3 regions of the Sinorhizobium terangae genome follow, and region 2 is predicted to be linked to each of the others. Evidence: predicted binding sites of a transcription regulator. Region 2 holds the regulator's gene; each other region holds the start of a gene.

Region 1 (2,267 bases), 720 kb from region 2:
GCCGGCCCCGTTGTCGCGCTCGATGACCAGCGCGGTCTTCTCGTCGAGCATGTTGAAGTCGCCGATTGCCTCGCCGCCTTCGGCAAGCGGATAGAGCCAGCTGCGGCCCGTCCAGGCTTTGCTCGCGACATCGAGTTCGATGATACGAAGCGCCGGGCGACCGTCGGCCTGCTCGACCGATTCATTATCGATCCAGATCGGCCCTTCGAGCAGGCCATAGAGCTTGCTGCCGTCCTTGGACATCGCCATGCCCTCATAGCCGCCGGAACGCTTCAGGTTGAAGGCCGGCATTTTCTTGGAGGAGTCCGCCTGCAGCGTCAGCGTGGGATTATCGGGCGACATGACCGGCTTGTCGTTGACGACGGTCGGAACGACATCAGTCAGTTTGCCGGCTGTGTCGAATTTCAGGATGTAGGGACCGAACTCTTCACCGACCCAGAAGCCATCGGCGACCGGCTGGATCGATTCCACGTCGAAATCGGCGCCGGTGAGATAGCGGTTGGCCGAGCCTTCCATGACGATCGGGAAGGGCGCTTTGCGGTCCGGATCGGACAGGAAGATGGTCTGCAGCGCCTCGACCTTGCCGGCTTCCCAGTCAATCTTGAGATGGTGGAGCATCAGCATCGCGTCGGTCGAGTTCAGCTTGCTGCCGAATCCATTGTCTGAAAGGCTCCAGAAGGTGCCGTCGGACATTGCCTTGATCCCGGAAAAGCCCTGCATTGGTTGGCCATTGAAAGGCAGCGACAGTCCGGTCGGGCGAACGCCGTCCTTGCCGGGCACGCTGGCGAGTTCCACGGCACGCTTCCGGTCGGCCGTCGTGAATTTCCCGGAGGTCTTGAGATAATCCGCCGCGTCGGCCGGCGCCGCGATGATCGTGTTGGCCGGCAGGATGGCATGTGCCTTCAGCGTCGCCGGAAAGACCTTGTCCTCGGCGAGCGCCGTTGTTGTCATTACAAGCGCCAGCGCCGCGGAGGCGAAAAGTGCTTTCGTCATGAAGTTCACCCTGGGTTGGAGGTCTGAGACCGGTCCCCGATAGGCGTCTTTGATGACGGTTGATTGATGCTTGTCTGACAGCCCCGTGAAGCTTTGGTGACAGGCGATAGCTTGCTCGAACGTTCAAGATCCGCCGCCACTTCGAGCGTTAGTATTGCCTGGAAGAATACGGAGAGAAATTGGTCACGATGTTCGAGACGAAATTTGCAATTGTCCTCAGGGACGACCTCGCGATGTGGCAGAAGCTGAATGTCACAGCTTTCCTTGCCACCGGCATAGTCGGGCAGAAGCCGGAGATTATCGGGGAGGCGTATCGTGATGCCGCCGGCAATCTTTACAACGCATTAAGCATGCAACCGATCATCGTCCTGTCGGCAGGCGGGACCGCGCTCGGCGATATCCAGCGGCGGGCTTTGGCGAAAGATGTTCGCACGTCCATCTATATAGACGAAATGTTCTCGACCGGCCATGACGCCGCCAACCGGGAAGTCTTTTCCAGATCGGCACCCGAGAACGCCCGGGTTGCAGGGATTGCGATCCATGCGGAGAAAAAGCTCGTGGACAAGATCACGAAGGGGGCAAAGCTGCACGGCTAGCGCGGGATGAGGAAAAGTGTGCGCGGTTTTCCGCCCGCATCCCGCGCTAACTCTCAGGATCGGCCGCACAATTCGAGCTGCCCTGAAAGAGGCTTGCGGCCCGAAGAGAGGAGACGCCAAGCTTCTGGCCGCGGCCCTTGACCTCGTGTTCGCCGAGATCCTCGCTTCTGACGGAGGCTGGCAGGCGCATGCGCCGCAGGAGATCGGCGGAAATCAGGATCTGCCGATCGAGCGTTCGGCACAGGCCTTCGAGGCGCGCCGTCGTGTTCACCGTGTCGCCGAAGTAGGTGATCTTGTGCCTGTCGACGCCGATTTCGGCGGCAACGATTGTTCCGCCGTGCAGCGCGGCACGAAGGCGAGGGACCTCTCCGTAATCCTTGCGCCAGCGTTGAGCATCCGTGTCGATCCGGTCGAGAATATCGAAGGCGCAGCGAATGCAGGCGGCGTCGGCGATGGCACGATCGAAGGGCCAGGTAATGACCGCCGCGTCGCCGACATAGTCATCGATGGAGCCGCCGTGGCGTAAGACCGGATCGGCCATGCTTGCGAACACTCTCCCGAGGTATTCCTGGGTACGCAGATCGCCGAAGCGCTCGGCGAAGGAGGTGGAGCCGGCGAGGTCGATAAAGAGGAACACACGCTCCTCTTGCACCGGCTTGCGGTAGCGCCCGGTCAGCA
Region 2 (2,267 bases):
CCAACGCCGAGAACGGGGAGTGCAGAAATGAACTGGACTGACGAGCGGGTGGAGAAACTGAAGAAGCTGTGGTCCGAGGGCCTGAGCGCCAGCCAGATCGCAGCGCAACTGGGTGGCGTCAGCCGCAACGCCGTGATCGGCAAGGTTCACCGGTTGAGCCTGCCGGGCCGCGCGAAGGCGGGTGGCACGACCACTGCCGCGCGTCCGAAGCGCACCACGTCCGCTCCCCGGGCACCGAACTATGCCGCGCGGGTCGCCACCCGCACCGTCACCCGCACCGCCGGCGCGACCGTGCTGAAGGAAGAGGTCGAAGTCGATCTCGTCGCCGACCAGGACATCGAACTCGCACCGAACGTCGTCATCCCGATGTCGCGGCGCCTCGGCCTGACGGAGCTCACGGAGCGCACCTGCAAGTGGCCGATCGGCGACCCGCTGAAGGAAGAGTTCCATTTCTGCGGCAACGACTCGCCGGAATCGTCGCCCTATTGCAGCTATCACACGCGGCTCGCCTATCAGCCTTCCGCCGAGCGCCGGCGCATGCGCTGACCGACCGCGAGCAAACATAATTGAAAAAGGGGCGGTGACGCCCCTTTTTTGATGCCTGTGGAAGCGGGCGGGTGGCCTCAGCTTTCCAGTGAATAGCCGGCGCCGCGTACGGTGCGGATGACATCGGGCATGTTGGAGAAGTTCAACGCCTTGCGAAGGCGGCCGACATGCACGTCCACGGTGCGCTCGTCGACATAGATGTCATGTCCCCACACGCCGTCGAGAAGCTGCGAACGGGAGAAGACGCGCCCCGGCGAGGACATCAGGAACTCCAGGAGCCGGAACTCCGTCGGTCCGAGCCGGACTTCACGGCTGCGCCTGTGGACACGGTGCGTCTCGCGATCGAGTTCGATGTCGCCGCAGCGCAACAGCGTCGAAAGCACCTCGGGCTTGGCCCGCCTGAGCATTGCCTTCACTCTCGCCATCAGTTCCGGCGTCGAAAACGGTTTGACGACATAGTCGTCCGCGCCGGTGGCAAGCCCGCGAACGCGTTCGCTTTCCTCGCCCCGCGCGGTCAGCATGATGATCGGCAGGCGCTCCGTTTCCGGCCTCTGCCGCAGCCGGCGGCAGAGTTCGATGCCGGAAACCCCGGGCAGCATCCAGTCGAGGATCAGGAGATCGGGCAAGCGCTCCTGAAGGCGGATCTCGGCCTCGTCTCCACGCAAGATCGTATCGACGTCGAAACCTTCGGCCTCGAGATTGTAGCGCAGGAGGACGCTCAGCGCCTCCTCGTCCTCGACTACGGCTATCTTCGGCAACATTCGGTCATGCTCCTTCCTACGCGCGGGTGCCATCATGCCACCGCGGCACAGTATGGGCCGCGAAAAACCGCGACCGGTATAAGATCAACGCATGCACTAGGGCATACGGCTGTCGGGCGCTCTAGTCCGTCACAGAGCCTAGCGTGGACGTCGTGTCGTCCTTCGGCCGCTCGCCCTGCGGCTGGGCGCCCGTTGCCATGTAGTAGATCGTTTCGGCAATGTTGGTCGCGTGGTCGCCGATACGCTCAATGTTCTTGGCACAGAAGAGAAGATGCGTGCACGGCGTGATGTTGCGCGGATCTTCCATCATATAGGTGAGCAGTTCGCGGAAAAGCGACGTGTAGATCGCGTCGATCTCCTCGTCGCGCTCGCGGATGCTGTTTGCCTTTTCCGGCGAGCGGGAGGCATAGACGTCGAGCACCTCCTTGAGCTGAACCAAGGCCAGTTCCGCCAGGTGCTCCAGGCCACGGGCGAGCTTGCGCGGAATGCCGGATCCGGCGACCGCGATCACGCGCTTGGCGGTGTTCTTGCCTAGATCGCCGACACGTTCCAGATCGGCGGCGATACGGATCGACCCCATGATCTCGCGGAGATCCGAGGCCATAGGCTGACGCTTGGCGATGGTGACGATCGCCTTGTCGCCGATCTGGCGCTCGGCATCGTCAAGGATCGCGTCGTCGGAAATCACCTTCTGCGCCAGCGCCAGGTCGGAATTCACGAGCGCCCGGACGGAATCGGCCACCATCTGCTCGGCAAGCCCTCCCATTTCCGAGACGCGGCGCGTCAGATATTTCAGCTCGTCGTCAAACGCCGACGTGATGTGTGTAGGTGACATGTTTCGTTCCTCGAACTCGCAAACCCGTTGACCAGATCATTTCATGCTCCGTCGAAACGCTGAAATGACCTAACTCCTTGAACTTACACAAATCCAGAGGAGAACCGTTGCGCGCTCTTCCTGGA
Region 3 (2,267 bases), 250 kb from region 2:
CGCCTGCTACCGGCTCCTGACCCAGGGGATATTCTTTCACCGCACGTCGGTGTTCGGCGCTCCGGGCGCGCGCGACCGGCTTCTCGCACAGCATGAGGCGATCTACGATGCCATCATGGCTCGTGACCCGGAGGCCGCCAAGGCGGCGGCGCAAAGCCATATCGACTTCGTCGCCGCCGCGGCATACGAAGCGGAGCGCACCGGCGAATGGGCGCGCATCGCGCGGCTGCGTCTTCAGCAGCGGGATCGTGCCGGGTCCTAATATCGGGCTCGGCCGCCCCCGTGATCTCGATGAAATCCGCCGGATGCGACCCAGGCCGAGCCTCGCTTTTTGGCGAAATTAAAGCGCGTACATATATTTGGCATTGGACGGGGCGATACTGTCGGAACCGCAACGCGGTCTCGCCAGTTTATCGCTGGTCTGAGGTCATTTACAGACAAGATAGGCGCGCCATACTTGTGCAGTAATTGATGTCTATCGATTCGCAGGAGCATCGACCCATTGAACTTCCTGAACCGGTTAGCTGCTGATGTGCATCTGATGCTGCGTCGCCCGGCGCGCATGCAGTATGCTGCGCTCTGCTACCGGATCCGCAAGAAGACGGGTGCGCTGGAGATCCTCCTGATCACCAGCCGCGATACCGGCCGCTGGGTCATTCCCAAGGGCTGGCCGATGCAGGGCAAGCGGGCCCATGAGGTCGCCGAACGCGAGGCCTATGAGGAGGCAGGTGTGAAGGGCAAGGCGCAGAAAGCCGCGATCGGCGCCTATGTCTATCAGAAGCGCATGAACCATGGCCTGAAGGTCTCCTGCAAGGTCCAGGTACACGCGCTCGAAGTCGATGACTTCTGCAAGAACTTCCCTGAAAAGGGTACCCGGCGCCTTGAATGGGTCGACTGCAAGGAGGCGGCGAGCCGCGTTGCCGAACCCTCGCTGAAAAGCCTTATCCTGGCGTTCGGAGAACGGATGGCGGCGGCACCCGCATCCCTGCCCAAGAGCGCGAACGGCTAAACCGCAAAACGTCGGCGGACAACATCAGCCGTGCTTGGAAAGCCGGCATCGATCTAGCTGTCATTCTCCTTTCAATTCCGCTTGAACGCGCTCGCCCGTACCGTTACTGGCGATTATGACAATGGAGATCGATCCGTGGCAAAGCCGCGCCTGGAAAAGCTGACCCTGGACAAGGACCTCGACAAGCTCAGCCTTGCCGAAGAGGCCTCTCATCACGTCATGCGCAGGCTGGCGGCCCCTGGCCTGGCGCTGCTCTTCCTGATTCTCAGCATGGCGTTTGCGGCAATCTACGTTGTCGGCTCGTCGGGTGCTGCAATCGTCGTCGCCGCAGCGGCGATTGCCGGCTACATGGCGATGAACATCGGCGCCAACGACGTGACGAACAACGTCGGCGCCGCCGTCGGCGCAAAGGCGATGACGATGGCGACGGCCCTGGCGATCGCTGCCGTCTTCGAAATCGCCGGCGCGTTGACCGCAGGCCGGAAGGTCACGCTTACAATCGAGGCCGGCATCGTCGACGGAGGGCTCGTCGATCCTCAGACGCTCGTATGGGTGATGATGGCCGCGCTGATCTCGTCCGCAGCCTGGATCAACATCGCCACCTTTTCCCGCGCACCCGTATCCACCACCCATTCGATCATCGGCGGCATCGTCGGCGCCGGCATGACCGCCGCCGGTCTTTCCAGCGTCAAATGGTGGGCGCTCGCCGGCATTACGGCAAGCTGGTCGATATCACCGCTGCTTGGCGGCGCCATCGCAGCGATCTTCCTGGCCGTTCTCAAGGAATTCATCATCTATCGCGAGGACAAGATCGAGGCCGCGCGGCGCTGGATGCCGATCGTCCTGGCTGTGACGGCGGGCGCCTTCACCGCCTATGTGGCGGTTTTTGCGCTCGTTCATGTGGCCATCATTTCCCCTTCGACCGGTCTCCTGGTCGGCCTGTTCATGGGCATCGTCTGTTATGTGGCGAGCAAGCCGTGGATCCACCGCCAGTCGGAGGGGCTCGACAACCGCAACCAGTCGCTGCGCAAGCTGTTCCGCATGCCGCTGATATTCTCAGCGGCGCTGCTTTCCTTTGCCCACGGTGCAAATGACGTTTCCAATGCGATTGGTCCACTGTCGGCGATCGTTTCCGCAGTCAATGGCGCCGTATCGACGGAAAGCGCGAGGGCACCGTTCTGGGTGCTGCTGATCGGCGCGCTCGGCATCTCCATCGGCCTGCTGCTTTACGGGCCGCTCCTGATCCGGGTCGTCGGTG

Evidence for each region. The regulator PhoB, encoded in region 2, activates phosphate uptake and scavenging genes when phosphate is short. The targets are predictions, from matches to a motif close to TGTCATNNANCTGTCAT.
Region 1: QA637_RS04075 (esterase-like activity of phytase family protein) is a predicted target of PhoB. The motif match lies at 1,079-1,095, and genes of this name have one in related genera.
Region 3: QA637_RS01880 (inorganic phosphate transporter) is a predicted target of PhoB. The motif match lies at 1,068-1,084, and genes of this name have one in related genera.

What each region holds. Positions count from the first base shown of each region.
Region 1 covers NZ_CP121659.1:865,940-868,206, forward strand. Annotated here, with positions in the region: gene QA637_RS04075 (esterase-like activity of phytase family protein) at 1-993, opposite strand, end outside; gene QA637_RS04080 (DUF2000 family protein) at 1,182-1,589, shown strand; gene QA637_RS04085 (adenylate/guanylate cyclase domain-containing protein) at 1,636-2,267, opposite strand, start outside.
Region 2 covers NZ_CP121659.1:144,418-146,684, reverse strand. Annotated here, with positions in the region: gene QA637_RS00700 (GcrA family cell cycle regulator) at 28-546, shown strand; gene phoB (phosphate regulon transcriptional regulator PhoB) at 624-1,307, opposite strand; gene phoU (phosphate signaling complex protein PhoU) at 1,429-2,142, opposite strand.
Region 3 covers NZ_CP121659.1:399,070-401,336, reverse strand. Annotated here, with positions in the region: gene QA637_RS01890 (FadR/GntR family transcriptional regulator) at 1-262, shown strand, start outside; gene QA637_RS01885 (NUDIX hydrolase) at 503-1,009, shown strand; gene QA637_RS01880 (inorganic phosphate transporter) at 1,145-2,267, shown strand, end outside.